DNA from 4 places in the Kitasatospora sp. NPDC098663 genome. Region 2 is predicted to be linked to each of the others. Evidence: riboswitches for the same ligand, from Rfam matches in the RefSeq annotation. Region 2 holds a riboswitch; each other region holds the start of a gene.
The links. Region 2 has a riboswitch for cobalamin ahead of ACIQVZ_RS24175 (ribonucleoside-diphosphate reductase subunit alpha). Riboswitches for the same ligand answer to the same signal wherever they lie in the genome.
Positions count from the first base shown of each region.

Region 1: linked by a shared signal. The riboswitch ahead of ACIQVZ_RS09045 (HoxN/HupN/NixA family nickel/cobalt transporter) and the one ahead of ACIQVZ_RS24175 (ribonucleoside-diphosphate reductase subunit alpha) in region 2 are both predicted to bind cobalamin.
Region 3: linked by a shared signal. The riboswitch ahead of ACIQVZ_RS20175 (ABC transporter substrate-binding protein) and the one ahead of ACIQVZ_RS24175 (ribonucleoside-diphosphate reductase subunit alpha) in region 2 are both predicted to bind cobalamin.
Region 4: linked by a shared signal. The riboswitch ahead of ACIQVZ_RS07580 (CoA-acylating methylmalonate-semialdehyde dehydrogenase) and the one ahead of ACIQVZ_RS24175 (ribonucleoside-diphosphate reductase subunit alpha) in region 2 are both predicted to bind cobalamin.

Region 1 covers NZ_JBIWAP010000006.1:212,613-220,324, forward strand. Annotated here, with positions in the region: gene ACIQVZ_RS09030 (AAA family ATPase) at 1-473, shown strand, start outside; gene ACIQVZ_RS09035 (DNA-formamidopyrimidine glycosylase family protein) at 555-1,364, shown strand; gene ACIQVZ_RS09040 (ArsR/SmtB family transcription factor) at 1,384-1,767, opposite strand; cobalamin riboswitch at 1,849-2,063, shown strand; gene ACIQVZ_RS09045 (HoxN/HupN/NixA family nickel/cobalt transporter) at 2,093-3,208, shown strand; gene rpmG (50S ribosomal protein L33) at 3,321-3,485, opposite strand; gene rpmB (50S ribosomal protein L28) at 3,611-3,847, shown strand; gene rpsN (30S ribosomal protein S14) at 3,847-4,152, shown strand; gene ACIQVZ_RS09065 (CobW family GTP-binding protein) at 4,158-5,324, shown strand; gene rpsR (30S ribosomal protein S18) at 5,337-5,573, shown strand; gene rpmF (50S ribosomal protein L32) at 5,612-5,785, shown strand; gene ACIQVZ_RS09080 (aminopeptidase P family protein) at 5,876-6,982, shown strand; gene efp (elongation factor P) at 7,062-7,625, shown strand; gene nusB (transcription antitermination factor NusB) at 7,630-7,712, shown strand, end outside.
Region 2 covers NZ_JBIWAP010000023.1:12,351-20,062, reverse strand. Annotated here, with positions in the region: gene ACIQVZ_RS24180 (ribonucleotide-diphosphate reductase subunit beta) at 1-436, opposite strand, end outside; gene ACIQVZ_RS24175 (ribonucleoside-diphosphate reductase subunit alpha) at 457-2,868, opposite strand; cobalamin riboswitch at 3,060-3,202, opposite strand; gene ACIQVZ_RS24170 (hypothetical protein) at 3,624-4,631, shown strand; gene ACIQVZ_RS24165 (glycoside hydrolase family 26 protein) at 4,772-6,226, shown strand; gene ACIQVZ_RS24160 (hypothetical protein) at 6,430-7,317, shown strand; gene ACIQVZ_RS24155 (glycosyltransferase family 2 protein) at 7,401-7,712, shown strand, end outside.
Region 3 covers NZ_JBIWAP010000017.1:89,293-97,004, forward strand. Annotated here, with positions in the region: gene ACIQVZ_RS20165 (ABC transporter ATP-binding protein) at 1-701, opposite strand, end outside; gene ACIQVZ_RS20170 (iron chelate uptake ABC transporter family permease subunit) at 698-1,777, opposite strand; gene ACIQVZ_RS20175 (ABC transporter substrate-binding protein) at 1,774-2,718, opposite strand; cobalamin riboswitch at 2,840-3,045, opposite strand; gene tkt (transketolase) at 3,483-5,711, shown strand; gene ACIQVZ_RS20185 (siderophore-interacting protein) at 6,024-6,866, shown strand; gene ACIQVZ_RS20190 (helix-turn-helix domain-containing protein) at 7,069-7,479, opposite strand; gene ACIQVZ_RS20195 (alpha/beta fold hydrolase) at 7,580-7,712, shown strand, end outside.
Region 4 covers NZ_JBIWAP010000005.1:189,397-197,108, reverse strand. Annotated here, with positions in the region: gene ACIQVZ_RS07590 (M48 family metalloprotease) at 1-784, opposite strand, end outside; gene ACIQVZ_RS07585 (BlaI/MecI/CopY family transcriptional regulator) at 775-1,257, opposite strand; cobalamin riboswitch at 1,508-1,699, shown strand; gene ACIQVZ_RS07580 (CoA-acylating methylmalonate-semialdehyde dehydrogenase) at 1,916-3,415, shown strand; gene ACIQVZ_RS07575 (acyl-CoA dehydrogenase family protein) at 3,423-4,562, shown strand; gene ACIQVZ_RS07570 (enoyl-CoA hydratase/isomerase family protein) at 4,562-5,635, shown strand; gene mmsB (3-hydroxyisobutyrate dehydrogenase) at 5,632-6,549, shown strand; gene ACIQVZ_RS07560 (enoyl-CoA hydratase) at 6,546-7,322, shown strand; gene cobF (precorrin-6A synthase (deacetylating)) at 7,369-7,712, opposite strand, start outside.

The DNA.
Region 1 (7,712 bases), on a different contig from region 2:
GCCCGACCGCGCACATCAGCCTGGACGACGTCCGCGAGTGGGTGCAGTCCGGCTTCGCCAACCCGCAGTCCGGCTGGAACAACGCCTCCGAGGCGCAGTACCGGCTGGCCCGCCGCACCTGCGGCTTCGCCTGCCGCAACTACCTCGCCAACGGCATCTCCTGCATCATCGACGACGCCGTCTTCCCGGACCGCCCGGCCATCGGCCTCGGCGGCTGGAAGCGGCACATCGGTCCCGGCATGATCCCGGTCGTGCTGCTGCCCAGCCTGGACTCCGTGCTGCACCGCAACGCCCGGCGCGGCGGCACCCGGCGGCTCGGCGACGAGGAGGTGGCGCGGATCCACGGCCGGATGGCCGGCTGGTACAACTCCGGGCTGCCGATCATCGACAACTCGTACCTGGACGTGGCCGGCACCGCCGCCGAGCTGGACCGCGTCATCCTGGCCCGGCTGATGGGCATGCCGGTGCGCTGACCCGCGACGATCCGGTGGTGTCGGTGCCGACTGCGATGATGGGCGGGTCCTGATCGAACCACCCCGGGGGAGCTGACGCCCGTGCCGGAAGGCCACATCATCCACCGCCTCGCCGCCGAGAACCGGAAGGCCTTCGGCGGCCGCCCGGTCGAGGTGTCCAGCCCGCAGGGCCGGTTCGCCGACGAGGCCAAGGCCATCGACGGGCAGCTGCTCACCGCGGCCGAAGCCGTCGGCAAGCACCTGTTCCTCGGCTTCGAGGAGGGCGGCTGGGTGCACGTCCACCTCGGCCTCTACGGCGGCTTCGCCTTCGGTACCGGGCCCGCGCCCGAGCCGGTCGGCCTGGTCCGGCTGCGGCTGGCCAACGACGACGGCTACGCCGACCTGCGCGGCCCCAACACCTGCGCGCTGGTCACCGGCGCGGAGAAGGCCGCCGTCGCCGCCCGGCTGGGCCCCGACCCGCTGCGGGCCGACGCCGACCCGCAGGCCGCCTGGCGCCGGATATCGGCCAGCCGGACGACCGTCGCCGCGCTGCTGATGGACCAGAAGGTGCTGGCCGGGGTGGGCAACGTCTACCGGGCCGAGGTGCTGTTCCGCCACGGGATCAACCCGCACCGCGCCGGCCGTGACCTCACCCGGGGCGAGTGGGACGCGATCTGGGCCGACCTGGTCGCCCTGATGCACGAGGGCGTCGGCGCGGGCCGGATCGACACCGTCCGGCCCGAGCACACCCCCGAGGCGATGGGCCGACCGCCGCGCGTCGACGACCACGGCGGCGAGGTGTACGTCTACCGGCGGGCCGCGATGCCCTGTCTGGTCTGCGGCACCGACGTCCGGACGGAACAGCACGCCGCGCGCAACCTCTTCTGGTGCCCCGCCTGCCAGGCGGCCTGACCAGGCCCTGCCCGGCCGGTCAGCCGAAGGCCGCGCCGGGCTCGTGGTGTTCGGCGGCGGCGCACGCGTCGAGGAGGGGGCGCAGGGACTCGTCCACGAGCCGGTAGCGCACGACCCGCCCGTCCTTGTCCCCGGTCACCACGCCCGCGGTGCGGAGCAGCCGCAGGGCCTGGGACACGGCGGGGTCGCGCATGCCGGTGGCCACGGCGAGGTCGGAGACGGCGAGCGGGCCGGCCCGGTGGAGGGCGAGCAGGAGGGCGAGCCGCCCGGGGTCGGCGAGCAGGGAGAACCGCTCGGCCCAGGTGCGGACGTGCGCGGGGTCGCCGATCGCGGCGATGGCCTCGCAGACCCGGTGTCCGTCGATGGTGCGGTGGCCCGCGCGGTCGGCCGGTACGAGATGCATGCGCACATTGTTGCAGCAGGGGGCCTGTGATCCTGGACACCTGCGCAGGTGCGCAGCCTTGCAAGGGTGGGTCCTGGCCCCTACGGTGTTCCCCGCCGTGGTGCTCGGGAAGACCGGTGACGGATCCTCAGGGATCCCAGTCCGGAGCGGCCCTCGCCACTGTGATCGGGCCATCGTGATCGTCGACGATGGAGAGACGTCCGTACCCACGACGCCACTGGGAGCCTCGCGCACCTGGGAAGGCGGGTACGGGACCCCCGTAAGCCAGGAGACCGGCCACGGCATCTCACGAAGTGTTTCCACGAGGTGCTGGAGCGTGACCCGAATGACCCTGCCCGAAACCGCCGCGGCTGCCGAGGCTCCGGCGACACCGTCCGCGCTGCCCACGTTCCGCTGGAAGCGCGAGGACACCGTTCGCACGGCCGGGCTGATGGGGGTGATCCTGGCCATGCACGTGGTGGCCTTCGGGACGCTCGTCTTCCTGGTCGCGCCCCACAACTACGCGGTCGGCACCCAGGTCTTCGGGGTGGGCCTGGGGATCACCGCGTACACCCTCGGCATGCGGCACGCCTTCGACGCCGACCACATCGCGGTGATCGACAACACCACCCGCAAGCTGATGGCGGACGGCAAGCGGCCGGTCTCGGTCGGCTTCTGGTTCGCCCTCGGGCACTCCTCGATGGTGGTGCTGATGGCCGCCCTGGTGGCGGGCGGCGCGCAGCTGGCCAGCACGCTGATGGACGACGACTCGACCACCCACAAGTGGCTCGGGATGGTCGGCACGACGGCCTCCGGCGCGTTCCTCTACCTGATCGGCGCGCTCAACCTGGCCGCGCTGCTCGGCATACTCAAGGTGTTCCGGGCGATGCGGGCCGGGTCGTACGACGAGGCGCAGCTGGAGGAGCACCTCAACTCGCGCGGCTTCATGGCCCGGGTGCTGAACCGGGCGACCCGGTCGATCACCCGGCCCGGGCAGATGTTCCCGGTGGGCATGGTGCTGGGGCTGGGCTTCGACACCGCGACCGAGGTCACCCTGATGGTGATGGCCGGGTCGGGGGCGGCGGCCGGGCTGCCCTGGTACGCGATCGTCTGCCTGCCGCTGCTGTTCGCGGCCGGGATGAGCCTGTTCGACACCCTGGACGGGACGTTCATGAACTTCGCGTACCAGTGGGCCTTCGCCAACCCGGTCCGGAAGGTCTACTACAACCTGACGATCACCGGGCTGTCGATCGCGGTGGCCTTCGTCATCGGCACCATCGAACTGGTCGGCGTGCTGCACGAGAAGCTCGATCTGACCGACCCGGTCACCGGCTGGATCGCGGGCATCTCGCTGGACAACGTCGGCTACGCGATCGCCGGGCTGTTCGTGGTGGTCTGGGCCGCGGCGATCGCCTACTGGAAGCTGGCCCGGGTGGAGAAGCGCTGGGCGGCCGCCGAGTAGCGACGGCTGCGACCGGCGACGGCAGCGGGCGGCGACGGCGCCTCCCCCGGGATCCCGGGGGAGGCGCCGTTCCGTCGCCGCGGGTCGGTGCCGGTCGTCGGGCGGGCGGGGTTCAGCGCTCTTCGCGGAAGTCGACGTGCCGGCGCGCGACCGGGTCGTACTTGCGCAGGACCATCCGGTCCGGGTCGTTGCGGCGGTTCTTGCGGGTCACGTACGTGTAGCCGGTGCCGACGGTGGAGCGGAGCTTGATGACGGGGCGCAGTTCGTTACGGGCCATGGGTGTCCTCCCGGGTTGGCGGGGTGTTCGGGGTCGGGGCGAAACCGTACACCGAAATGGAAGTCATTTTCATCTGGTGTAACGTGAGCTCCGTCCTGCCCATTCCCGGACGCCAGGGAGCACCCATGTCCGCCCACTGCCAACTCACCGGCCGTCGGCCCGGATTCGGCAACGCGATCTCGCACTCGCACCGCCGCACCCGCCGCCGCTTCGACCCCAACATCCAGCACAAGCGCTACTGGCTGCCCGGTGAGGGCCGGTACGTCCGGCTCACCCTCAGCGCCAAGGGCATCCGCACCATCGACACGATCGGCATCGAGGCCGCCGTCGCCCGCATCCGCGCCCGAGGGGGGAAGGCCTGATGGCCAAGCAGAGCAAGATCGCCAAGAACGAGCAGCGCCGTGCCGTCGTGGCCCGGTACGCCGAGCGCCGCGCCGAGCTCAAGCGGATCATCGCCAGTCCCGGCACGGCCCCCGCCGAACGCGCCGCCGCCCAGGCCGAACTCGCCCGCCAGCCCCGCGACGCCAGCGCCACCCGGATCCGCAACCGCGACGCCGTCGACGGCCGCCCCCGCGGCTACCTGCGCGCCTTCGGCCTCTCCCGGGTCAACCTCCGCGTCCACGCCCACGCCGGCCACCTGCCCGGCGTCCGCAAGGCCAGCTGGTGAGCGGCGTGGACGGGATCAAACTGCCCGTGGTGGTCGTGGCCGGACTGCACGCCGACGAACGCCGCGCCGCCGTCCGGGAGTTGGCGGTGGCCGGGGTGGACGCGGTGGTCCTCCACCACGACCTGCGGGAGGCCTCGCAGGGCATCGTCCACCGTGAACTGCGCGACACCGGAGGCGGGTTCGACGCCGCCGACGTCCCGCTGGTGAACGACTGCCCCTGCTGCGCCCTGCGCGAGGACCTGCTGCCGCGACTGCTGCGGATCGCCGACGAGGGCCGGTACGGGCTCGCGATCGTCGAACTGTGGGGCGGCAGCGACCCGCACCCGGCCGTCGAGGTGATCGCCGGGGGAGAGGCGGACGGCCGCCACCTGGAGGACGCCGTCGAACTCGCGGGCGTGGTCACGGCCGTCGACCCGGACCGGCTGGTCGGCGAGCTCTCCGTCTCCGACGACCTGGTGGAGCACGGCGAGCACACCGCCCGCCAGGACCAGCGGACCCGCGCGGAGGCGCTCGCCCACCAGGTCGAGTACGCCACCACCCTCGCCGTCCCGCGCGCGACGGCGCACACGCCCGGGCTCGCGCTGCTCCGCCAGCTCCACCCCACCGCCCGGGTCGTCCGGCTCGGCACCGGCGCGCTCACCCGGGCCGCCCTCGGCGGCTTCGACGTCGCCGCCGCCCGCGACCGGGTCAACCCGGCGATCGCGCTGCTCCCGCAGGAGAGCGACGAGGCCGGCGTCACCACGCTGGTCTGGGAGCGCCGCCGCCCGCTGCACCCCGAGCGGCTGCACCGGGCGCTGGAGCTGCTCGTCCCCGCCGCCCAGCGCAGCCGCGGCCGCTTCTGGCTGGCCAACCGGCCCGACCTGATGCTCGCCTGGGACGCCGCCGGGGCCAATCTCGCCGTCGAGGAGTGCGGGCCCTGGCTCACCTCCCTGCCCGACGCCGCCTGGGAGCTCTACCCGCCCGCCCGCCGGGCCGCCGCCGCCCTCGACTGGCACCCGCTGCACGGCGACCGGGTGCAGCAGCTCAGCTTCACCGCGGAGGGGCTGGACGTCGACGGCGTCACCGGGCTGCTCGACTCCTGTCTGCTCACCGACGCCGAACTCGCCGCCGGCGAACCCGGCTGGAAGGCCCTGCCGGACGCCTTCCGGGACCTGCTCGACCCCGTTCACTGAGGAGCCGTCACTGTGCGTAAGCGACCGAACCCGCCCAAGGCCCGGCCGAACCCGCTGTTCGCGGCCGGCATCGAGTACATCGACTACAAGGACACCGACCTGCTGCGGCGCTTCGTCTCCGACCGCGGCAAGATCCGGAGCCGCCGCGTCACCCGGCTCACCGTCCAGCAGCAGCGCGCCGTGGCCAGGGCCGTCAAGAACGCCCGTGAGACGGCCCTCCTCCCGTACGCCGCCGGCACCACCCGATAGCCACCACACCACCGTCACCACCCGACAAGGAGCCCCCGATGGCCGTCCCCAAGCGCAAGACGTCCCGCAGCAACACCCGGCACCGCCGGGCCCAGTGGAAGGGCAAGGCCCCGAAGCTCGTCCCGATCACCCTCAACGGCCGCGAACTGCTCGTCCCCCAGAACCTGGTCCCCGCCTACCGCCGCGGCCTGATCGACCCGGAAGGGGCGTAGCGACCACGGAGGGGGCGTGCGGGGGCGGGGGCGCGCCCTGTCGGGGGTGCTCGGCGGGCGGATCGGAGTGGGGGTTCGTAGGCTCGACGCATGTCTGATGCGTACGCGGGTCGGCGGGAGCGGGTGAGGGAGCACTGCAGTGCGGCCGGGGCCGATGCGGCGCTGATCACCCGGGCGGCGAACGTGCGGTATCTGACGGGCTGCGCCCCCTGCGGGGCGACGCTGCTGCTGACCCGGGAGCGGGTGCTGCTGGCGGTGCCCGACGATCTGCCGGCGGACGACACCGGGGAGCACCTGATCGCGCCGGACGTCACCCAGGTACCGGTGGCGGCCGCGGCGGACACCGCCCTGGCGGCGACCGCCGCCGCCGCGCGACTGGGCGTGGCGGACCTGGCGGTGGAGGAGCACGACCTGACCGTCAGCCGCCACCGCGCGGTGGCGAGCCTGGCGGAGGGGGCCCGGCTGGCCGACCTGGGGCAGGTGGTCGAGCGGCTGCGGGTGGTCAAGGACGAGCACGAGATCGCCGACCTGCGGATCGCCGCCGAGATCGCCGACCAGGCGCTCGGCGAGCTGCTGGAGTCGATCCTGGTCGGCCGCACCGAACGGCACCTGGCGATGGAGCTGGAACGCCGGATGATCGACCACGGCGCGGACCGGGCGGCCTACCCGGTGTCCGTCGGCACCGGCAGCCACTCCGGCCAGCCCGCCCACCAGCCGACCGACCGCCGCGTGGAGGAGGGCGACTTCCTCACCGTGGTGATGGGCGCCCAGTACCGGGGCTACGGCGTCTCCACCGCCCGGACCTTCGTGATCGGCGCGGCCCCCGCGCCCTGGCAGGTGGAACTGCACCGGCTGGTGTTCCGGGCCCAGCGGGCCGGCCGGGAGGCACTCGGACCGGGCGTGGAGCAGTACGTGCCCGACCGGGCCGCGCGGCAGATCCTGGAGGCGGCCGGCCACACCGAGACCTCCCCGCACCCGGTGGGCCACGGCATCGGGCTGGAGATCCGGGAGGCGCCGCGCCTCGGTCCGTCGGACATGGGTAAACTGGACAGCCGCGTGCCGGTCACCGTCGGCCCAGGGGTCCACCTCCCGGGCAAGGGCGGTGTCCGGATCGAGGACACGCTCGTGGTGCGCCCCCCAGAGGAGGGCGGGCCCGAGTTGCTCACCATCACCACCAAGGAGCTCCTCGCCCTGTGACCGCGGCCGCCCGTCGGCCGTCGGCGGCAGGACGCAAGCCTTGGTTCCTTGACAGCTATATCCAGGAGTAAGTGCGCCCGTGGCTTCCACGAACGATCTCAAGAACGGCATGGTCCTCAAGCTGGAGGGCGGCAAGCTCTGGTCCGTCGTCGAGTTCCAGCACGTCAAGCCCGGCAAGGGCCCGGCCTTCGTGCGCACGAAGCTCAAGGAGGTCCTGACCGGCAAGGTCGTCGACAAGACCTTCAACGCCGGCACCAAGGTCGAGACCGCCAACGTCGACAAGCGCGGCATGCAGTTCTCGTACAAGGACGGCGAGAACTTCGTGTTCATGGACACGGACACCTACGACCAGATCGTGGTCGAGCCGGCCGTCGTCGGCGACGCCTCCAAGTACCTGCTGGAGGGCTTCGAGGCCCTGGTCGCCATGTACGAGGGCGCCCCGCTGTACATCGAGCTCCCGGCCTCCGTCGAGCTGCTGATCTCCCACACCGAGCCGGGCGTCCAGGGCGACCGCTCCACCGGCGGCTCCAAGCCGGCCACGCTGGAGACCGGCGCCGAGATCGCCGTGCCGCTCTTCATCGTCACCGGCGAGAAGATCAAGGTCGACACCCGCGACGGCAGCTACCTCGGCCGGGTGAAGTAAGTCCGTGTCGGCCGCACGTAGCAAGGCCCGTACCCGGGCCTTCCAGATCCTCTTCGAGGCCGACCACCGCGGGGTCGACCCGCAGCG
Region 2 (7,712 bases):
CGGCGTTCATGTACTTGAAGCAGAACTGCGCCTTCTGGCGGATGGAGGGGATGTTCTCCACCGCGGCGAAGGCCGCGTTGCGGTCCTCGGGGTCCGGCAGGTAGGTGTCGAGCAGCGTCAGGTAGAACTGGACGTGCACGGCCTCCTCGAACAGCTGGCGCGACAGGTACAGCCGCGCCTCCGGGGAGTTGATGTGCTTGTAGAGGCTCAGCACCACGTTGTTGGAGACGATCGAGTCCCCGGTGGCGAAGAAGGCGACCAGACGGCCGATGAGGTGGCGCTCGCCCTCGCTGAGCTTGGCCAGGTCGGCGACGTCGGAGTGCAGGTCCACCTCCTCGACGGTCCAGGTGTTCTTGATCGCGTCCCGGTACCGGTCGTAGAACGACGGGTAGCGCATCGGGCGCAGGGTCAGCTCGAAGCCGGGGTCGAGCAGCATCTTCTCGCGGTCGGGGGTGCTCACTGGCAGGCCTCGCAGGACTCGGGGTTCTCCAGGGAGCAGGCCAGCGCGGCCTCCTCCTCCGGGGTGAGGGTCGGGGAGTTCACCGGCACGGGCGCGGGCGCGGCGGCGCGGGCGGTGCCGGAGGCGGCCTGGGCGATCCGGGTCGCCGGGCGCGAGCGCAGGTAGTAGGTGGTCTTGAGACCGACCTTCCACGCGTAGGAGTACATCGAGCTGAGCTTGCCGATGGTCGGCGCCGCCATGAACAGGTTCAGCGACTGGCTCTGGTCGAGGTACGGCATGCGGGCCGCGGCCAGGTCGATCAGCGCGCGCTGGGGCAGCTCCCAGGCGGTGCGGTAGAGCGAGCGGACCTCGGCGGGCAGCCAGCCCAGCTCCTGGACGGAGCCGTTGGCCTCGCGCAGGGCGTCGCGGGTCTGCTGGTCCCAGACGCCGAGCTCCTTGAGCTCGCGCACCAGGTACGGGTTGACCTGGAGGAACTCGCCGGACAGCGTCTCGCGCTTGAACAGGTTGGAGACCTGCGGCTCGATGCACTCGTAGACGCCGGCGATGGACGCGATGGTCGCGGTCGGCGCGATGGCCAGCAGCAGCGAGTTGCGCAGGCCGGTCTCGGCGATGCGGGCGCGCAGCGCGGTCCAGCGGTCGGCCCACTGCGGGGCGGCCGTCGGGAAGTGGTCGATGTGCAGCTCGCCGCGGGCGGCGCGGGTCTCGCCGTAGGCCTCGTGGCGGCCCAGCTGCTCGGCCAGGTCGGCGGAGCGCTCGTACGCGGTGAGCATGATGCGCTCGGCGATGAGGGTGGACAGCCGCGCGGCCTCGGCGGAGTCGAAGTCGATCCGCAGCTTGAAGAAGACGTCCTGGAGGCCCATCACGCCGAGGCCGACCGGGCGCCAGCGGGAGTTGGAGGTGCCGGCCTCGGTGGTCGGGTAGAAGTTGATGTCCACCACGCGGTCGAGGAACGTCACGGCGGTGCGGACGGTGGCGTCGAGGCGCTCCCAGTCCATGGCGCCGAGCAGGTCGTCGACGGAGGCCCCGGGGGCGACGTGGGCGCCGAGGTTGACCGAGCCGAGGTTGCAGACGGCGGTCTCGGAGTCGTCCGTGACCTCCAGGATCTCGGTGCACAGGTTCGAGGAGTGCACCGTGCGGCCGGGCAGCGCGGTCTGGTTGGCGGCGCGGTTGGAGGCGTCCTTGAAGGTCATCCAGCCGTTGCCGGTCTGCGCGAGGGTGCGCATCATCCGGGCGTACAGGGTCTGCGCGGGGATGGTGCGCACGGCCTTGCCGGCCAGCTCGGCCTTGCGGTAGGCCTCGTCGAAGTCGGAGCCCCACAGGTCGACGAGCTCGGGAACGTCGGCGGGGGAGAACAGCGACCAGTCCTCGTTGGCGTTGACCCGGCGCATGAACTCGTCCGGGATCCAGTGCGCCAGGTTGAGGTTGTGGGTGCGCCGCGCCTCTTCGCCGGTGTTGTCGCGGAGCTCCAGGAACTCCTCGATGTCGGCGTGCCAGGTCTCCAGGTAGACGCAGGCCGCGCCCTTGCGGCGGCCGCCCTGGTTGACGGCGGCGACCGAGGAGTCGAGGGTGCGCAGGAACGGGACGATGCCGTTGGACTTGCCGTTGGTGCCGCGGATCAGGCTGCCGCGCGAGCGGATGCGCGAGTAGGACAGGCCGATGCCGCCGGCGTGCTTGGACAGCCGGGCGATCTGCGCGTAGCGGTTGTAGATCGAGTCCAGGTTGTCCAGCGGGGAGTCGAGCAGGTAGCAGCTCGACATCTGCGGGTGCCGGGTGCCGGAGTTGAACAGGGTCGGCGAGGAGGTCAGGTACTCCAGCCGGCTCATCAGGCCGTACAGCTCGGCGACCTCGCGCACGGACTGCTCGCTGTCGCCGACCGCCAGGCCGCAGGCGACGCGGAGCAGGAAGTGCTGCGGGGTCTCGATGACCTTGCGGGTGATCGGGTGGCGCAGCAGGTAGCGGGACTGCACGGTGCGCAGGCCGAAGTACTCGAAGCGGTCGTCGCCGTGCGCGTCGATCAGCGCGTCCAGGGCGGCGGCGTGCTTGGCGACGAAGGCGGCGGTGGTGTCGCCGATCAGACCCTCGTCGTGGCCGACGGCGATCGAGGCGGCGAAGGAGCGCGAGCCCTGGCTGTTCGCCTCGTCGACGATCTCCAGGGCGAGCAGCCGGGCGGCCAGCTTCGAGTACTGGGGGTCCTCGGCGATCATCGACGCGGCGGCGTCCACGGCCAGCCCGCGCAGCTCGGCGAAGTCCGAGCCGGCGTGGCGGCCGCGCAGCGCGGCGGCGGCGACATGGCCGGGGTCCACCTGGGGGAGATCGACGCTGCGGTCGGTGAGCAGCCGAAGGAGCGCGCCACCGGGGTCGGAGACCGTCGGGTCGGTGGGGGCGGGGCCGGTGCCCTGGGCGGGCAGGGTGGCTGAGGCAGCGGTGGTCAAGGCGCTCTCTCCTGGCGGCGATCGGCGGTGGTGCTCGGGGGGTACCGGGCCGTTCGGGGCAGGGGAGCACGGCACGTACGCAGGAAGCGTCGCGCGACAGTGGCGTCCCCGGCCCGCCCGCGAGGCCCGGAAGGTGGTTCTCGTGCTGGCGCGGCCTCTGCGGGAGGGCCGGTGCGCACACCGTCGGCAGGTACTCGGACTCGCGGGGCGGCTGCTGGAGCCGCCCGCTCACCGCTGCGGGGCAGTCCCGGATTCGCACCGGGTTCCCCTGCATCGACAGCAGGATTGAGCATACATCTAGTGGTGTCTCTCTGATGCGACCCCACATGTAGTACGGCGCGGTGTGTCGGAGCGATAACCGGGGGTGCCGGGAGGGGGCGGCTCGTGGCCTTGGGGCGCCTCGGATCCGGGCTTCCGGGGCCCTGATTCCGGGCCCCGGCGCCCTGGTTTCGATACGGAACGGTCACCGGGCGGCCCGGTTGCCGGGGGCATGCCCTACGATCTGGGCGCATGAGCGAGCGAAGCGCCGAGGGGCGCGTTTCGCGAAGCGATCATCGAGCGAAGCGAGGGGGCGCGTGAGCGACGGAACAGGCGCACCCGGGCAGGGTCCGCAGGGAACGCCTCCCACCGGGCCGGGGGGCGTGCACGGTCAGCAGCCGCCGGTGGTGCCCGGTCCGGTGTTGCCGCCGAGCGGGGGCTTCGGGCCGCCGCCGGCCTCGTACGGGCCCCCGGTGTCGCCCGCGCAGCCGGTGGCCCAGCCGGTGGCGCAGCCGGGACCGCCGGGGCAGCAGGTGCCGCCGCAGTGGCAGCCGAACCCCCAGCCGTATCCCCAGGCACATCCCCAGCCGCACCCCCAGACCCAGCCGTACCCCCAGACGCAGCCGTACCCGCAGCCCCAGGCGCCGCAGCGCGCCGAGCCGAACTGGGAGGCGCTGGCGGACCGCAACGCGGCGGACGGCAAGCGCCGCCGCCGGCTGCGGGCCCTCGGCGTGGCGGTCGGGGTCGTCCTGGTCGGCGGCCTGATCGCGGGCGGGGCGGTGCTGCTGACGAAAAGCGGCGACGACAAGCCGGTCGCCGGGCCGGTCGCCTCGGCCTCCGACCGGCCGTCCTCCGCCGCATCGGGTGCCGCGCCGAGTGCCGCCGCAACCCCGGGCGGGAACCCGTCCGGCACCCCGGGCGGTGCGCCGGACGACCCGTCGAAGCCGATCTGGGAGGCCGCCACCGACCCGGCGCCGCAGGACGCGGGGGCACTGTTCTCCGCGCTCCAGGTGACGGTCAACGGCGCCACCTGGAACCGGACCTTCGTCTCGCTGGACTCGCCCTGCTGGGACGGGAACTCGACGACCGGCGGGCTCGGCAAGGTCCTCGGTGACCAGGGCTGCCAGAAGGTGCTCCGGGCGACCTACGTCTCCGGCGACAGCGCGGTGACCGTCGGCGTCGCGGTCTTCGACCACAAGATCCAGGCCGAGACCTCGATGAAGAGCTACACCGGCCACCTCAAGGGCGCCGTCGCGCCGGGCACGCCGGCCTTCTGCGCCACTCCGGGCTGCACCAACACGCACAACACCCTGGGCCGGTACGCCTACTTCACGGTCGAGGGATCGGCGAAGGGCGGCGACACCGCCGACGCCACCGCCACCGCGGCGGCCGCCGGCTTCGGCGAGCACGTGAAGGGCCAGCTGCTCCAGCGCGCCAAGGCCGCGTCCGCGGCCGCGCCGGGGGCCGCCGCGGCCAGCTGATCCGCCGTGAGACCCCGGCCCCGGCGGGTTCGCTCGCCGGGGCCGGGGGAGTGTGGCAGGCTCTCGGGGCAGTCATTCGCACGAGTGTTCCGGTTGTGTCCGCCTGGGCCGGTGCCGGCGACCAACCGGAGGAGCGGTCCGTGGCCCTGCCCAGAGCCCTGCGCGGCAAGCCCGCCGTCCTGGCCGCGGCCGGGGTCGTGGTCGCCGCGGGCGCCGTGGCGCTGTTGCAGCGCGACGGCCGGGCCGACGGCGAACAGCCCGCCCGCGCCCCGGTGACGGTCGGCCTCCCCGGCCGCACCCTGCCGCCGGAGGTCGGCCGTGACCTGCTCGCCCGGGACCCGCAGGCCTCGCCGAACGCCCGGGCCGTCCAGCAGCTGCTCGCCGACCTGGAGGGCCAGGCCCGCACCGGGCAGAGCGGCGGGACGGTGATCGGCCAGCACGTCGAGGCGCACAACGAGCGCAACAACCCCGAGTACGGGGACTACCGCGGCACCAAGCAGGTCGGCTACTACTACAAGAAGGCCGCCGACCTCACCGGCAAGCTGCCCGGCTTCGTCGAGACCGACCTCGGCCCCGGCTACGGCCAGACCGGCTGGGGCGTCGGCGACCCGCGCTCCTACTCGGCCGGCCGCTGGCCCACCTGCCGGGCCGGCTGGCAGTACACCGACGACGCCGTCGACCTGCTCTCCGCCGTCTGGGCCGGCCACCCGCGCGCCGACGACGGCAGCTACGGCACGGCCGGCGTCCAGCACAACTGCGACGGCACCACCACCGAACTGCCCGACAACGGCGGGGGACCGGCCGGGATCGTCGGCATGTCCTTCCACCAGCCCTACCCCGGTTCGGACGTCAAGTCCTTCGAGCAGGTGCTCTGTTCGAACTCCCCGGCCGCCAAGGACAAGAGCTGGTTCGGCCGGGTCGTCGACAGCGCGCACGACACCCCCGAGTACCGCGCGCTGATGACCGATCTGTCCTACCTGGCCGACCACCTGGAGTACCTGGCCGCCCACGACGTGCCGGTGCTGCTGCGCCCGTACCACGAGATGAACGTGCAGGACTGCTCCCGCAGGTTCTGGTGGTCGGGCCAGAAGCCGGCCGACTACCAGGCGCTGTGGCGGATCACCTACCGCTACCTGGTGGAGACCAGGGGCCTGCACAACCTGCTGTTCGTCTGGACGCCGGTGTCCTGGGACGGAGCCCCCGGCGCGGATCCGTGGGACTACTACCCGGGCTCGCAGTACGTCGACGTGGTCGGGGTGGACGACTACAGCGGCAGCCCCGCGCACCCGATCGGCACCGGCGAGGTGTGGACCAAGCGGTACTACGACGGGCTCGCCGCCTACGGCAAGCCGCGGATCCTGGCCGAGTCCTTCGCCGTCCCGGTCAACTCCCGCCAGCCGGACACGCTGCGGCGCACGCCCTGGACGATCTGGACGGTCTGGGGGCAGTCGCTCACCTCGGACAACCTGACGCCGGACCAGCCGCGCAACTCCGGCGCCGACGTCAACGCCACCTACCACAGCCCGCTGGCGCTCACCGGTGGCGCCGGACCGTTCGGCGCGAACGTCGACTGGGGCGGCCTGCACGTTCGTTGAGCCGGTCCGCACGTCCGCCGAGCCGCCCCGCACGTCCGTCGAGCCGCCCCCGCACGTCCGTCGAGCCGGTCGCCGTGAGGTGCGCCATACCGCCGAATTCCGTTGAACGGCCGGAATACCGTGTCCGTTGTGCCGTGTGGCATCCTGTGGCGGCGAAGCCGAGGGCTGAGGCCGGGACGGGCCCGGCGGGGCGGGGGTGCGGGATGGGACAGGCGCGTGCGATGCGCGCGGCCGGCGGCATCGCCGTCGGCTGGGGCGTGCTGCTGCTCGCTTGGGCGGCGTACAACTGCTTCGGCCAGGTCGGGTTCGCGACCTACGTCAAAGGCATCTTCTACTACGGCGGCACCTCGGTGGACGCCGAGACCGGCAGCCTCAACTACGGCCTGATCTACCTGCTTTCGGGAATCCTGCTGCTGCGCGGGCGCACCTGGGCGCTCGGGGTGGCGGCCGGCGTCGCACTGGTCGAGGGGTACAACCGGGTGCGCAGCCTGACCGGCGCGCTCCTGGACAAGCCGCAGCGGGAGTGGTTCACCAGCACCACCGAGGGCGGGCTCAAGCTCGCGACCTTCGCGCTCGGCGTGGTCGTCACCGCGGCGCTGATCCTGCTGCTGGTCCGGCTGAAGTGGCGGGAGCAGGGGGCGCCGGAAGCCGCCGCGGCGCCGGGCGGCCAGGTGCACTGGTCGCTGCTGCAGACGATCCCCGCCGAGCCGGCCCCGGGCCCGCAGCCGTACCAGCAGCAGCAGTTCCAGCCCCAGCCCCAGCCCGCCTGGCCCCAGCAGCCGCAGGCCGCCTGGCCGGCGCAGCCGCCGTTCCAGCAGCCGCCGCAGCCCGGGTGGCCGCAGCAGCCCCCGGCCCCGCAGCAGCCGCAGTCGCAGCCCGCTGCCTGGCCGCAGCCGGCCCAGCCGTCGCAGCCGGTGCCGTACGCGCAGCAGCCCGCCCAGCCGGCCCCGCACCCGTCGACGCTCGCCCAGCAGCCGTGGCCCGCCGCACCGCCGGTGACGCCCGGTCCGGTCGCCCCCGGCCCGGTCGTGTCCCCGGCCGACCGCCCGCCGACGGACCACCCGCCGGTGGACCGCCCGCCGCAGACCTGAACCTCCGAAGCCCTGGACCGCCCACGAACGATCCGGCTCCCGCACGGGATCGGCCCGACACCAGACGAGGAGCGACTTTCGCCATGCCATCGACAGCCCCCGCACGGACGGTGCTCACCACGTCCCGCGAGGCCGCCCGGCTCGCCGAGCGACAGATGTCGTGGAAGCCCCGGGTCCTCCCGTTCTACTTCTCCTTCACGGTCATCTTCGCCTTCTCGGTCTGGGCCTACGTGCCCAACCCCACCCCGCTCGGTTGGACGATCACCATCCTGTGGGGGATGCCGGTGTTCGGCGTCCTGATCGGCTTCCAGGGCGTGCTGATGGTCCGCCGCCGGCTGCGCCAGGTGAGCCGGATGACGCCGGCCGTGCCGGTCGAGGACGACTTCCTGATCGTG
Region 3 (7,712 bases), on a different contig from region 2:
AGCACGTCCGAGCTGGGCCCGTGGGCGACCAGCCGGCCGTCGAGCAGGACGGCGACCTCGTCGCAGTAGGCGGCGGCGAGTTCGAGGTCGTGCAGCGCGGCTACCGTGGTGACGCCCAGCCCGCGTACGGTGTCGAGGAAGCCGAGTTGGTGGCGCAGGTCGAGGTGGTTGGTGGGCTCGTCGAGCAGGAGCACGCCGGGCTCCTGCACCAGTGCCCGCGCGAGCTGGACCCGCTGCCGCTCGCCACCCGACAGCGTCGGCCAGGACCGGTCGAGCAGGTGGCCGACGTCGGCCGCGGCAACGGCATCGGCGAACACGGACCGCTCGTGGGCGTCGGTGGCGGAGTTCGCCGGCACGGGCCAGCGGCTGCGGTGCGGTGTGCGTCCGAGCTCGATGACCTGACGGACCGGCAGCGACAGCCGGGTGTCCGCCTGCTGCTCCATGAAGGCCACCTGCCGTGCTCGTCGGCGGGCCGTGAGTGCGTGGAGATCCTCTCCGTCCAGGAGGACGCGCCCCTCGCTCGGCCGGGTCAGTCCGGCGACCGCGCGCAGCAAGGTGGTCTTCCCGGCGCCGTTGGGCCCGAGCAGGCCGGTGATCCGGCCGGGGGCGAACGCGAGCGAGACCGCGTCCAGCAGGGTGGCTCCGCCGATGCGCACTCGAAGTCCCTCCGCGCGCAGCTCGGCGGGGGGCGTCACCGTCACTGCCCCCTCCCGTCGGCCCGCCCCTGGCGCCACAGCAGCCAGGCGAAGAAGGGCGCTCCGAGTCCGGCCGTGATGACGCCGACGGGGATCTCCCGGTCGGGGAGGACCGAGCGCGCCACGATGTCGCTGCCCACCAGGAGGGACGCGCCCACCAGTGCCGACACGGGCAGCAGGAGGGCGTGGCGCGGGCCGCAGACGAGCCGGACGACATGCGGTACGACCAGGCCGAGGAACCCGATGACGCCGGTGTGGGCGACCAGGCACGCGGTCACCAGGGCGGCGGTGGCGACGAGGACCCAGCGGGTGCGCTCGACGTGGACGCCGAGGGAGCGGGCGGCGGTCTCGCCGAAGGCGAAGGCGTCCAGGTCGCGGGCCGAGGAGGCCAGGACCGTGACACCGGCCAGCGCGACCGCGGTCAGGAAGACGGCGGTGGGCCACCGCACGCCGGCGACCGAGCCCAGCGTCCACTCCATGACACCGCGCGCCGCGTTGCGGTCCCCGAGGACCATCACCACGAACGAGGTGTAGGCCCCGCACATCTGTCCCACCGCGATGCCGGCGAGCACGGTCCGGGTGGTCGGTAGCGATCGGGTGCGGGCGCCGGCCAGTGCCAGGACGACGACGGCGGCGAGCAGGGCACCGGCGAAGGCCGCCGTCGCGACCGCGCCGGTGCCCACGGCGCCGGACACGCCGACGCCGAGGACGATCACGGTGACCGCGCCGGCGGCGGCTCCGTCGGAGATCCCGAGCAGGAAGGGATCGGCCAGGTCGTTGCCGGTCAGCGTCTGCAGCACCGCGCCGCAGACCGCGAGGCCGGCGCCGGTGGCGGCCGCTCCCAGGACCCGGGGCAGCCGCAGCTGCCAGACGATCTGGTCGTCCAGCAGCGTGACGTTCGGGTCGCCCAGCCCGAGACGGCGCAGGACGACGTCGATCACCGTCCGGACCGGTTCGTGTTGCGAGCCCACGGCCAGGCCGAGGAGCACGGTGGCCAGGAGCAGGGCCGCACCGACGGCCAGGGCCGCCGTCGCGCGGCCCTGACCGGAGCGCCGCGCGACGGGGTGGGGCGCGGTGGTCATGAACCCGGGTGCAGTTGGCCCAGTCCCGCGGACACCTTGGCGGCGCCGTCGGCGAGCAGCACGCCGGGAGTCGACTCCGAGAACGGCACCACCACGAAGGCCTTGCGCTGCACGGCGGTGAGCTTGCTCAGCACCGGGTCGTTCGCCAAGTAGTCGATCTTGGACTGGGCCGTGTCCCAGCCGGCGTCCGCGAGCACGATGGCGTCCGGGTCCGCCGCGACGACCTTCTCCCAGCTCACGTTCTGCCAGCCACCGGGCAGGTCCGCGAAGACGTTGCGGGCGCCCACGGCGTCGAGCACGAGTTGAGGTCCGCCGTGGCCGGCGCCGACGAACGGCGCCTTGGTGTCCGAGTCGAACCACAGGACCTTCAGGTCCTTGCCCGCGGCCGTCGCCGTCAACTGGGCCAGCTGCTGCTCCTGCTGCTGCCGGATCGCGGTGGCCCGCTCCGTGACACCGAAGACCTTGGCGACGTCGTTCAGTTCGCCCCACACCGCCTGCCAGGTCGTCGGCGCCACCTGGCTCTTGTCCGAGCAGCCGAACGGGGACAGGTACGACGGGATGCCCTGGCCGCGCAGTTCCTCCCGGGTGCCCGCGACCTTGTCGGTGAACGCGCTGGAGTAGGAGGCGTACAGGAAGTCGGGACGGGCCGCGAGGAGCTTCTCCTTCGTCGGGTAGTCCTTGGAGAGCACCGGGACGGAGTCGTAGGCCGCCTTCCACTTCTCCGGGACGGAGTCGTCGAGGTAGGCGGTACCGGCCATGCGGGACTGCAGGCCGAGGGCCAGGGCCACTTCGGTGGCACCCTGGTTGAGCGTCACCAGCCGGTCGGGCGGCGCGCCGACCGTGACGGTGGTCCCGCAGTTGTCGACGCTGACCGGCGCGGCAGTTCCGGTCGTCCCGCCGGACGTGGCGGGCGCGGGGGCGCCCGTGCAGGCTCCGAGCATGCCGACGAACAGGACGGCCGCGACCGTCCGGCCGACACGTATCGGACCTGTGGGACGTACGGAACATATGGAACGGAACGGATGCGGCAGACCGCTGGGCACGTGTTCTCCAAAACCCTCGTGGAACATGTAGCGCCGTGGCCGGTCTCCTGGCTTCCGCATCGACACGCCGCGGCCGACCTTCCCGGACGGCTCTTCCAGCCCGCCCAGTGGCCCTGACCGCTGGAAAAGCCGGTCAGCGAGGGCCGCGGAACTCCGCGGCAACAGTGGCGAGGGCCGCACCGGACTCAGACCGGTTTCCCGTACACCACGGCGATGGAAAGGTATCAGGCGTGGTCAGGTCGGTGCTGGCCAGCCCAAGGGATGATCGTCTGGACCGTTCCCGGGGTTGCGGGAGGGATCGGCCACGGGGCCCGGCCAGGGGTCTCAGGTGCGGGCGGAGACGTGGCCGGTCGTCGGCGTCGAGCGGATCGAGCACGCCGTCACCGACCCTGCTCGGCGGCGGAGGCACCGTGCCGTCGAAGGGGGGCCCGCGCACGCCCTCCCGCGGACCTGCGACGGGTGGTCAGGGGTGTGTTCCCCCACTTCGGGGGCAAGCGACGAGGCGGAGCGGCTCACCGAAAGGGTGTGTCGTGCCGGACAGCGCGCCACCCCTGGGCATAGTTCGTACATCACCAGCAACCACGCGGGCGACGGCCCGGCGGTCGTGCCCGCCCAGTGCCGCAGGAACGATGGACGACAAGCCGAGACGAAGGAGCAACGGCATGGCGAACGACCAGAACGACGCTACCGCGCGGCGCGACGAATCCCTCGCGGATCCGGTGGCAGGGCGGGCAGGGTGGGACGAGGTCGACGCGCGGGCGGTGGACACCGTGCGGCTGCTGGCCGCCGACGCGGTGCAGAAGGTCGGCAACGGCCATCCGGGCACCGCGATGAGCCTGGCCCCACTGGCGTACCTGCTGTTCCAGAACGTCATGCGCCACGACCCCGGCGACGACCGGTGGCTGGGACGGGACCGCTTCGTGCTCTCCTGCGGCCACTCCAGCCTGACCCTCTACATCCAGCTCTACCTGGCCGGCTACGGCCTGGAACTCTCGGACCTGCAGGCCTACCGGACCTGGGACTCCGCCACCCCCGGGCACCCCGAACACCGGCACACCCCCGGCGTGGAGATGACCACCGGCCCGCTGGGCCAGGGCCTGGCCAGCGCGGTGGGCATGGCGATGGCCGCCCGCCGCGAACGCGGTCTCCTCGACCCGGACGCCGAAGCGGGCACCAGCCCCTTCGACCATCACGTCTACGTGATCGCCTCCGACGGAGACCTGATGGAGGGCGTCACCGGCGAGGCCGCCTCCCTGGCAGGGCACCAGGAACTCGGCGACCTCATCGTCTTCTACGACTCCAACCACATCTCCATCGAGGACGACACCGACATCTCCTTCAGCGAGGATGTCCCGGCCCGCTACGCCGCTTACGGCTGGCACGTGCAGACCGTGGACTGGACGCGCACCGGCCGCTACGTCGAGGACGTCGACGCGCTCCTGGCGGCCACCCGCGCCGCCCGGCAGGAGACCGGCCGCCCTTCGCTGATCATGCTGCGCACCGTGATCGGCTGGCCCGCCCCGACCAAGCAGGACAGCGGCAAGGCCCACGGATCCGCGCTGGGCGAGGACGAGGTCGCCGCCACCAAGCGGCTGCTGGGCTTCGACCCCGAAGAGCACTTCATCGTCGAGGAGGACGTCCTGGGCCGCACACGCGAGGCCGCCGACCGCGGCCGGCAGGTGCACGCCGAGTGGGACGAGAGGTTCGCGGCCTGGCGCACGGCGAACCCCGAGCGCGCCGTCCTGCTGGACCGACTGCGGGAGCAGCGGCTGCCCGACGGCTGGGCGGACGTCCTGCCGACCTTTCCCCCCGACGCCAAGGGCATGGCCACCCGCGCCGCCTCGGGCGAGGTCCTCACCGCGCTGGCCCCGGTCCTGCCCGAGCTGTGGGGCGGCTCCGCCGACCTGGCCGGCAGCAACAACACCACCATGGTCGGCCAGCCGTCCTTCGTCCCGACCGGCCGCCAGACAAAGAACTGGAAGGGCGGCCCCTACGGGCGCACCCTGCACTTCGGCATCCGTGAACACGCCATGGGCGCGATCCTCAACGGCATCGCCCTGGACGGCCTGACCCGCCCCTACGGCGGCACGTTCCTGACCTTCTCCGACTACATGCGCCCCGCCGTCCGGCTGGCCGCCCTGATGCGACTGCCGGTCACGTACGTCTGGACCCACGACTCCATCGGCCTGGGCGAGGACGGCCCCACCCACCAGCCCGTCGAACACCTGGCCGCACTGCGGGCCATCCCCGGTCTGGACGTCGTGCGCCCAGCCGACGCCAACGAAACCACCGCGTGCTGGCGCACCGTCCTCGAACACCGCGACCGCCCGGCCGGACTGGTCCTCAGTCGCCAGAACCTGCCTGTCCTCGACCGCGACAGCGGCGAGTTCGCCCCCGCACGGGAAGCGGCTCGGGGCGGGTACGTCCTGGCCGAGGCTCCGGGCGGCGCGACGCCGGACGTCATCCTCATCGCGACGGGCTCCGAGGTGCACCTCGCCCTGGAGGCCCGCACCCTGCTGGCGGCCGGGGGACTCGCGGTGCGGGTGGTGTCGATGCCCTGCCGGGAGTGGTTCGCCGCCCAGCCCCAGGACTACCAGGACCAGGTCCTGCCCCCGGACGTACGGGCCCGGGTGAGCGTCGAGGCCGCCATCGGACAGGGCTGGCGGGAGATGGTGGGCGACGCCGGACGGATCGTCAGCCTGGAGCACTACGGCGCGTCCGCCGACTACCAGCGCCTGTACACCGAGTTCGGCATCACCCCCCAGGCGATCGCCGCAGCCGCCCGCGACAGCGTCCTCGACACCCGGCGGGCACCGCGGCCCGGCGGCCACCGGCAGACCTCCACCCCGACCGCAGGTGGCACCAGGGACATCAGCCGCTCCGGCACTTGAACGGTGGGCAGGAGGCCGATGTCCGCTTCGCGCGGCCCGGCACCGTCGGCACGCTCCTGGTGATCAGAGTGTCGTGGGGCTGGTGGCGGTGGCCGCCGAGACGTCGCCGAAGCCGGCCGGCAGACCGGTCAGGGCGGCATCCGCAGGTCCTTGCCGCGTCCGCGACCCGCGCCAGGGCTGCCAGGGCTGTGGCGTACCCGGTCGTGGGCGGAATGGGGATCGGCTGCCGTCCCTGGGCCGAGCATCGCCTCAAGGGTGCTAACTTAGGCAAGCCTAACCGAGAAGCGCGACCACACAGCCCAGGGGGGCACCATGGCAGACCAACCGACCCGCCGGACACCGCAGGCCCGCGAAGCACAGGTGCTGCGCACCGAGCGGATCACACCGCACATGGTGCGCCTGGTCCTCGGCGGTGCGGGGTTGGAGGACTTCGACGCCACCGAGTTCACCGACCACTACGTCAAGGTGCTCTTCGCGCCCGAGGGCGTGAGCTACCCGGAGCCCTTCGACATGGCGCGGATCCGCGAGGAGTTCCCGCCCGAGCAGCGGCCGATCACCCGGACGTACACCGTGCGGGCCTGGGACCCGGCCCTGCGCGAGCTGACCATCGACTTCGTGGTGCACGGCGACGAGGGCCTGGCCGGGCCGTGGGCGGCCCGCGCGCAGCCCGGCGAGACGGTGCGCTTCCTGGGCCCCGGTGGCGGCTACGCCCCCGACGCGAGCGCCGACTGGCACCTGCTGGTGGGCGACGAGAGCGCGCTGCCCGCGATCGCCGCGGCGCTGGAACGGATGCCGGCCGATGCCGTCGTGCACGCCTTCATCGAGGTCGCGGACGCCGCGGAGGAGCAGAAGATCGTCTCGCCCGCCGGGGCCGAGATCAGCTGGCTGCACCGCGGCGCCCGCCCGGTGGGCGAGGCGCTGGTCGAGGCGGTGGGCGCGCTGGAATTCCCCGCCGGCACGGCATCCGCGTTCGTGCACGGCGAGGCCGGCTTCGTGAAGGAACTGCGGCGCCTGCTGCGCCTGGAGCGGGGCATCCCGCGCGAGCGGATGTCGGTCTCGGGCTACTGGCGGTCCGGTCAGAGCGACGAGGCCTGGCGGGCGGCCAAGCGCGAGTGGAACGCCCAGGTGGAGGCCGAGCAGGAGTCGGCCGGCTGATCCGCGCCGCCGGGTAGCCGCCCGCCCCACCAACCTCTGCCCGCCCTCCGTCCCCGCGCCATCCACCTGGTGCGGGGACCGGTCTCGGACCGGGTGGTCCAGGGAGCAGGGTCCGCCGCCTTGTCGGGCGTGGCGGCAGGGTGGCGACGCCGGCCGCATCGAGCACCCGAGCCAACCGGTACTGAGCGCGGAACCGGCCTGCCTATCCCTCATCGACCTCCTGGTCGCCGGCTTCGTTGGCGCGGTCTATCTCGGCCATGTGCTCTTCCGCCCAGGTCCGCAGCCCCGCGAGCGCGGCTTCCAGGGACAGCCCGAGTCCGGTGAGTCGGTAGAAGACCCGTGGCGGCACGGTCGGTTCGACCCGACGCGACACCAGCCCGTCGCGGGTCAGGCTTCGCAGCGTCACGGACAGCATCTTCTGCGAGACGCCGGGCATTCGGCGTCTCAGCTCTGCGAAGCGCACCTCGTCCGGTGCGGCATCGGCGAGCGTCTTGACGGCCATGGACGTCCACTTCGTACCGATGCGGTCCAGCAACTGCCGCGTCGGGCAATGGGGATCGAACAGATCGCCGCGTACCCCACGACCGGCGGCCCGTGCTCCTGGGGTGGTCACCCGTGGCTCACCACCTTCCCTGAAAGTGCCGTCTAGGAAGCGGTCGGACAGTTACCTATCGTTCTGTGGTCACCAATGGTAACCAGTCGGAGGAGCCGTCATGCCCGTCACCACCGCACACCAACTGCGCCGCATCGCGACGAACGGCGTCCAACTCAACGTCGCCATCGCCGGGGACGGACCCGCGGTTCTCCTGCTGCACGGCTTCCCGCACACCTGGCAACTGTGGAGCG
Region 4 (7,712 bases), on a different contig from region 2:
GGAGGGCCTGGACGCGCTGGGGCACGGGGCCGGTGTTCACGGACAGCAGGGGCCCGGCGCCCCGGTGGGCGGCCGGCGATCCGGCCAGGGCCGCCCGGGCGATGGCGGTCGCGGCGGTGCGCCGGTCGGCGACCGCGGCGGCGGCCCGCTCGTCGGCCCAGCGCTCCAGGTGGTAGTCGAGGTCGGCCCGCAGCCGGGCCAGCGCCGGGTGTACGGCGGCGGCGAGGTCGGCGGCGACGGACAGCAGGTGGTGGCGCCCGCGCAGGTGGGCGCGCTCGTGGGCGAGGAGCACCGCGCGCTCCGCCGGGCCCAGCGCGCTCAGCATGCCGGTCGAGACGACGACGCGGCCGGGGCGCCCCCGGTGGCCGGGCAGGGCGAAGGCCTCGGGCTCCTTGCCCGCGACCACGAGCAGGTCGCCGTCGCTCGTGGCATCGGCGGTCAGGCCCCAGGCGCGGGCGAGGAGCACGCGGTGCCCGCGCCACCGCAGCGTCAGCCGTACCGCCTGGACGGCCAGCGCGGCCCCGGCGGCGCAGGACACCGGTACCACGGCGGGCCACCGGGTGACGACGTCGGACAGCGGCAGGTGCTCCAGTCCTGCCAGGAACGGGACGTGGAACAGCCCGACGAGTGCCGCGACGGTGCCGCCCGCCAGCAGGGCGGCCGCGCCCGTGAGTGCGAGCGAGGCCTCGCGCGGGGGGAGCAGCGGAGCCAGGCGGCGGGCGGCGGGCGCCGCGGCCCAGGGGAGCAGCAGGGCCAGGGCGACGACCACCAGGATCAGGCCCATGCGTCGTCCTCGGGCTCGGGCCTGCCGGAGTCCGTCGCGGTCGCGGTCGCGGTCGCGGTCGCGGTCGCGGCCTCGGCAGCGGCATCGGTCTGGGCCTCGGCCTCGGTCTCGGCATCGAGGAGCAGACGGCGCAGGACGTCCTCGTCGTCCTCGGACAGGGAGGAGACGAACCGCTTCAGCACGAGGTCCCGCTGGGGTTCCTTCTCCAACTCCCGGCGCATGCGCCCGGCCGCCAGCCCGGCGGCGTCCTCCACCGGGGCGTAGGCGAAGGACCGCGCGGGGCGGCTGCGGACCAGGGTCCCCTTCTCGTGCAGGCGGGTGAGGATCGTCGCCACGGTGGTGCGGGCCAGCCCGTGGTCCAGCGCCGCCTTGACCTGCTGGGCGGTCAGCGGCTCGCCGGCCGCCCACAACACCGCCAGCACGTCCGCGACCAGCTCCCCGTGCGGACGCCTGGCGTCCCGACCGTCCCTCACATCGTTCTCCCTGTCCCGACACTCCCGGCAGACACACCCCCGGCGCCGACAGCGGTCGGCAGTCGAGGCCCACCCGCGCCGGTATGGCGAGGATGGGCTCGGCCTGTGTTGCTTAGGTGTGCCTCAGCTAACTTTACGGGCTCGTGGCCCCGCGCTGCCGGGCGCCTGATCGCGGACCCCGTCCGGTCGCGTGTCGCTCGGCGCGGTGGAAAGCCGGTGGCGCAACGCGCGTGCGGGCCTCTGGACTTACTAGGACGTCCAACTATATGGTCGATGGCAGGTCCGCGGTGTCAGGGAAGCCGGTGTGAGTCCGGCACGGTCCCGCCACTGTGACCGGGGAGTTCGTCCTCGCAGACGAAGGCCACTGGCAGCCAGCCGGGAAGGCCTGGGGGCGTGCGGTGATCCGGGAGTCAGGATACCGGCCGCGGGTGTTCCGTGTTTTCCACGAGGATGGAGACGACACGCATGACCCCGGGCTGCTCCCGCTCCACTGCCGCTCCTGGTTGTCCCGTGCCCACGGCCGCCGGGGCGTCCACGCCCTGACGTTCCGTTCCGCCGCCGCACGCCCGTGCCGCGGGGCGCACCACCGTGTGCCCGCCGACCCGCGGCGGCCTCCGATCCTCCTCCTCTCCCCACCCCTGTCGAGAGAAGGAACCCGATGGTCCGAGAACTGACCCACTTCGTCGCCGGCAAGCCCACCGCCGGCACCTCCGGTCGCTTCGGCGACGTGTACGACCCCAACACCGGCCGGGTGCAGGCCCGGGTGCCGCTGGCGAGCCGGGCCGAGGTCGAGGCGGTGATCGCCGACGCCGCGCAGGCCCAGCCCGCGTGGGCGGCCTGGAACCCGCAGCGGCGGGCCCGCGTCCTGCTGCGCTTCCTCCAGCTCGTCGAGCAGGAGAAGGAGGAACTGGCCCGGCTGCTGTCCGCCGAGCACGGCAAGACCGTGGCCGACGCCCACGGGGACATCCAGCGCGGCCTGGAGGTCGTCGAGTTCGCCGCCGGCATCCCGCACCTGCTGAAGGGCGAGTTCAGCGACAACGCGGGCACCGGCATCGACGTGTACTCGATGCGCCAGCCGCTCGGCGTGGTCGCGGGCATCACGCCGTTCAACTTCCCGGCGATGATCCCGCTCTGGAAGGCCGCACCCGCCCTCGCCTGCGGCAACGCCTTCGTCCTCAAGCCCTCGGAGCGCGACCCCTCGGTGCCGCTGCGCCTGGCCGAGCTGTTCCTGGAGGCCGGGCTGCCGCCGGGCGTGCTGAACGTGGTCAACGGCGGCAAGGAGGCCGTGGACACCCTGCTGGAGGACCCGCGGGTGCAGGCGGTCGGGTTCGTCGGCTCCACGCCGATCGCCCAGTACGTCTACGCCACCGCCGCCGCGCACGGGAAGCGGGCGCAGTGCTTCGGCGGCGCCAAGAACCACCTGATCGTGATGCCGGACGCCGACCTCGACCAGGCCGCGGACGCCCTGATCGGCGCCGGCTACGGCTCGGCCGGCGAGCGCTGCATGGCGATCTCGGTGGCCGTCCCGGTGGGGGAGGAGACCGCCGACGCCCTGGTGGCCAAACTGGTCGAGCGGATCGCCGCGCTGAAGGTCGGGCGCTCGGACGACCCGGCGGCGGACTTCGGCCCGCTGGTCGGCGCCGACGCGCTGGAGCGAGTCCGCGGCTACCTCGACCTCGGGGTCGAGGAGGGCGCCGAACTCGTGGTCGACGGGCGCGACTTCCGGCTGGAGGGGCACGAGGGCGGCTACTTCCTCGGCGCCTCGCTGTTCGACCGGGTGACTCCCGACATGCGGATCTACCGGGAGGAGATCTTCGGCCCCGTCCTGACCGTGCTCCGCGCCGCCGACTACGAGGAGGCGCTGCGCCTGCCCAGCGAGCACGAGTTCGGCAACGGCGTGGCCATCTACACCCGGGACGGCGACACGGCACGGGACTTCGCCCGCCGGGTGAACACCGGCATGGTCGGCGTCAACGTGCCGATCCCCGTGCCGGTCGCGTACCACACCTTCGGCGGCTGGAAGCGCTCCGGGTTCGGCGACCTCAACCAGCACGGGCCGGACTCGATCCGCTTCTACACCCGCACCCGCACCGTCACCTCGCGCTGGCCCTCCGGGGTCAAGGAGGGCGCGAGCTTCACCATCCCGACGATGGGCTGAGGGCGTCGTGCACGACCTCACAGAGGACCAGCTCGCCATCGCGGCGACCACCCGGGCCTTCGCCCGCGAACACCTGGCGCCGAACGCGGTCGCGTGGGACCAGGCCAAGCACTTCCCGGTGGACGTGCTGCGCAAGGCGGCGGACGTCGGCCTGGCCGGCGTCTACGTCCGCGAGGAGTCCGGCGGCTCCGGACTCACCCGCGCCGACGGCGTGCTCGTGTTCGAGGCGCTGGCCACCGGCTGCCCGTCCATCGCCGCCTACCTGTCCATCCACAACATGGTCGCCTGGATGATCGACCGCTACGGCGACGACGCCCAGCGCGCCCGGTGGCTGCCGGGTCTCAGCGCCATGGCGACCCCCGCCAGCTACTGCCTCACCGAGCCCGGCGCGGGCTCGGACGCGGCGGCACTGACCACCCGGGCCCGCCGGGACGGGGACCACTGGGTCCTCGACGGCGTCAAGCAGTTCATCTCGGGTGCCGGCGTCTCCCGGATCTACCTGGTGATGGCCCGCACCGGCGGGCCGGGGGCCGGCGGGGTGTCCGCGTTCGTCGTCGAACGCGAGGACGCCGGCGTCTCGTTCGGTCCCGACGAGAAGAAGATGGGCTGGAACGCCCAGCCCACCCGCCAGGTGCTCCTGGACGGCGTCCGGCTCCCGGCCGACCGCCTCCTCGGAGCCGAGGGCGAGGGCTTCCGGATCGCCATGAACGGGCTGAACGGAGGCCGGCTCGGCATCGCCGCCTGCTCCCTCGGCGGAGCGCAGGACGCCCTGGAACGGGCCACCGGCTACCTGGCGGACCGCGAGGCGTTCGGCGCCCGGCTGCTGCACGCCCAGGCGCTGCAGTTCCGGCTCGCCGACATGGCCACGGAGCTGGAGGCGGCCAGATCGCTGCTCTGGCGGGCCGCCTCGGCGCTTGACCGGGGGGACCCGAGGGCCCCGGAGCTGTGCGCGATGGCCAAGCGGCACGCCACCGACACCGGCTTCGAGGTCGCCAACCAGGCGCTCCAACTGCACGGCGGCTACGGCTACCTGGCCGAGTACGGCATCGAGAAGATCGTCCGCGACCTGCGGGTGCACCAGATCCTGGAAGGAACCAACGAGATCATGCGCGTCATCGTCGCCCGCGGCCTGATCGGGGCCGCGTGATGGCCGGGACCGACCTCGACGAGGTCCTGGTCCACCGCGAGGGCCGGGCGGGCCTGATCGTCCTCAACCGCCCCGCGGCCCTGAACGCCCTCACCCACGGCATGGTGCGCAGGATCTCCGAAGCGCTGGACGCGTGGGAGGAGGACGAGCGGGTCGCGACCGTGGTCATCACCGGCGCCGGTGAGCGGGCCTTCTGCGCCGGCGGCGACATCGTCGCCATCCACCGCGCCGCCACCGGCGCGGACCCGGGCGCCGTCGAGGAGTTCTGGCGCGACGAGTACCGCCTCAACGCCCGCATCGCCCGCTACCCCAAGCCCTACGTCGCGCTCATGAGCGGCATCGTGATGGGCGGCGGGGTCGGGGTCTCCGCCCACGGCAGCGTCCGGATCGTCACCGAGACCACGCGCGTCGCCATGCCCGAGGCCGGCATCGGCTTCGTCCCCGACGTCGGCGGCACCTACCTGCTCGCCCTCGCACCCGGCGAGTCGGGCACCCACCTGGCCCTGACCGCAGGTTCCGTCGAGGCCGGTGACGCGCTGCTGTGCGGCCTCGCCGACCACTTCGTCCCGGCCGAGCGGCTGCCCGCGCTGCTGGACGACCTGGCCGAACTCCCCGTGCACGACGCCCTCGAACGCAACGTCGGGCCCGCACCGGCCGGCGTGCTGGACGGCCGGCGGGCCTGGATCGACCACTGCTACGGGGCCGACACCGTGGAGGAGATCCTCGACCGCCTGCGGGACAGCGGCGAACCGGAGGCCAAGAAGGCCGCGGACCGGATCGCCGCCAACTCGCCCGCCGCCGTGAAGGCCACCCTGGCGGCGCTGCGCCGGGCCCGCACCCTCGGTCCGCTGGAGGCGGTGCTCGACCAGGAGTACCGGACCTCCTGCGCGGCGCTCTCCACACCGGACCTGGCCGAGGGGATCCGCGCCCAGGTCATCGACAAGGACCGTTCCCCGCGATGGAACCCGTCGACGCTGAGCGCCGTCGGGCCCGCCGCGGTGGCCCGCTACTTCGCCCCGCTCGGCGACCGGGAACTCGGCCTGGCCCCCACCACACCCCTGGAGCGCTGGTGACCCACCGCAACGGATTCAACGGAGTCAACGGAGTCATCGGATTCATCGGACTCGGCAACATGGGCGGCCCGATGGCCGCCAACCTCGCCACGGCCGGACACACCGTGACCGGCTACGACCTGGCGCCGGAGGCGCTGCGGCGGGCGGAGCAGGGCGGCGTCCGTCCGGCGCCGTCCGCGACCGAGGCGGTGCGGGAGGCCGACGTCGTCATCAGCATGCTGCCGGCCGGCCGGCACGTACTGGCCGCCTACGCCGACCTGCTGCCCGCCGCCCGCCCGGGAACGCTCTTCGTCGACTGCTCCACGATCGACGTCGCGGACGCCCGGGCGGCGCACGCCCTGGCCGTGAACGCCGGGCACCGGGCGGTGGACGCGCCGGTCTCCGGCGGGGTGGTCGGTGCCACGGCCGCGAGCCTCACCTTCATGGTCGGAGCCGCCGAGCCGGACTTCGAGGCGGCCCGACCCGTACTGGAGGCGATGGGCCGCAAGGTCGTGCACTGCGGATCCCCCGGCGCGGGGCAGGCCGCGAAGATCTGCAACAACATGATCCTGGGCATCTCGATGATCGCGGTCAGCGAGGCCTTCGTGCTCGGGGAGAGCCTCGGGCTCAGCCACCAGGCCCTCTACGACGTCGCCTCGACCGCCTCCGGCCAGTGCTGGGCGCTCACCACCAACTGCCCCGTCCCCGGGCCGGTGCCGGCCAGCCCGGCCAACCGCGGCTACGCGGCCGGGTTCGCCGCCGCCCTGATGGCCAAGGACCTCGGACTCGCCGCCGGGGCCGCCGACGCCGCCGGCCTGTCCACGGACCTCGGACGCAGGGCGGCACAGCTGTACGCGGACTTCGCGCAGGCCGACGGCGGCGCCGGCCTGGACTTCTCGGCGATCATCACCACCCTGCGGGAGGACGGCAAGTGACCGGCTACGAGACGATCCTGGTCGAGCGCAAGGGCCGGGTGGGGCTGATCACGCTCGACCGGCCCAAGGCGCTCAACGCGCTCAACACCCGGCTGATGAACGAAGTCGTGTCGGCCGCAACGGAGTTCGACCGTGACCCGGAGATCGGCTGTCTGGTGGTCACCGGCTCGGAGAAGGCCTTCGCGGCCGGCGCCGACATCAAGGAGATGCAGACGCTCGACTTCGTCGACGCCTACCTCGGCGACTGGTTCGCCGCCTGGGACCGCTTCGCCGCGCTGCGCAAGCCCGTGGTGGCGGCGGTGGCGGGCTACGCGCTGGGCGGCGGCTGCGAGCTGGCGATGCTGTGCGACGTCCTCCTGGCGGCGGACACCGCGAAGTTCGGGCAGCCGGAGATCAAGCTCGGCGTCATCCCCGGCATCGGCGGCTCGCAGCGGCTGACCCGGGCCGTCGGCAAGGCGAAGGCGATGGAACTGTGCCTGACCGGCCGGATGATGGGCGCCGAGGAGGCCGAGCGGGCCGGCCTGGTCTCCCGGATCGTCCCGGCCGATCAACTGCTTTCCGAGGCGCTGACGGTGGCCGAGACCATCGCGGCGATGTCCACCCCGGCGGCGGTCATGCTCAAGGAGAGCGTCAACCGCTCGTACGAGACCACGCTCGCCGAGGGCGTCCGCTTCGAACGGCGGCTGTTCCACGCCACCTTCGCGACGGCGGACCAGAAGGAGGGCATGGCGGCCTTCGCCGAGAAGCGCCCGCCGGAGTTCCTCAACCGCTGACATCCCGCCCGGTGCGCCGCCCCTCGCCCGGGGCGGCGCACGCCGGTCAGCTCTCGGAGCGCCGCAGCAGGTAGGTGTCCATGATCCAGCCCTTGCTCTCGCGGGCCGACTCGCGCAGCTCGCGGATCCGCGGGGCGGCCTCGGCAAGCGGGCCGGCGACGAGGATCTCGTCGGGGGTGCCGAGGTAGGCGCCGTAGTGGATCTCCAGCCCCTCCGGGTCGATCTCGGCGAAGGCGGCCCGGCCGTCGAGCATCACCACGACGTCGTCCACGCCCTCGGGGAAGCCCTCGGCCAGACGGCGGCCGGTGGTGATCTGCACCGGGCGGCCCACCCGGGTCAGCGTGGTGCGGTGGCGGGCGGCGAGTGCGGAGACGCTGCTGATGCCCGGGA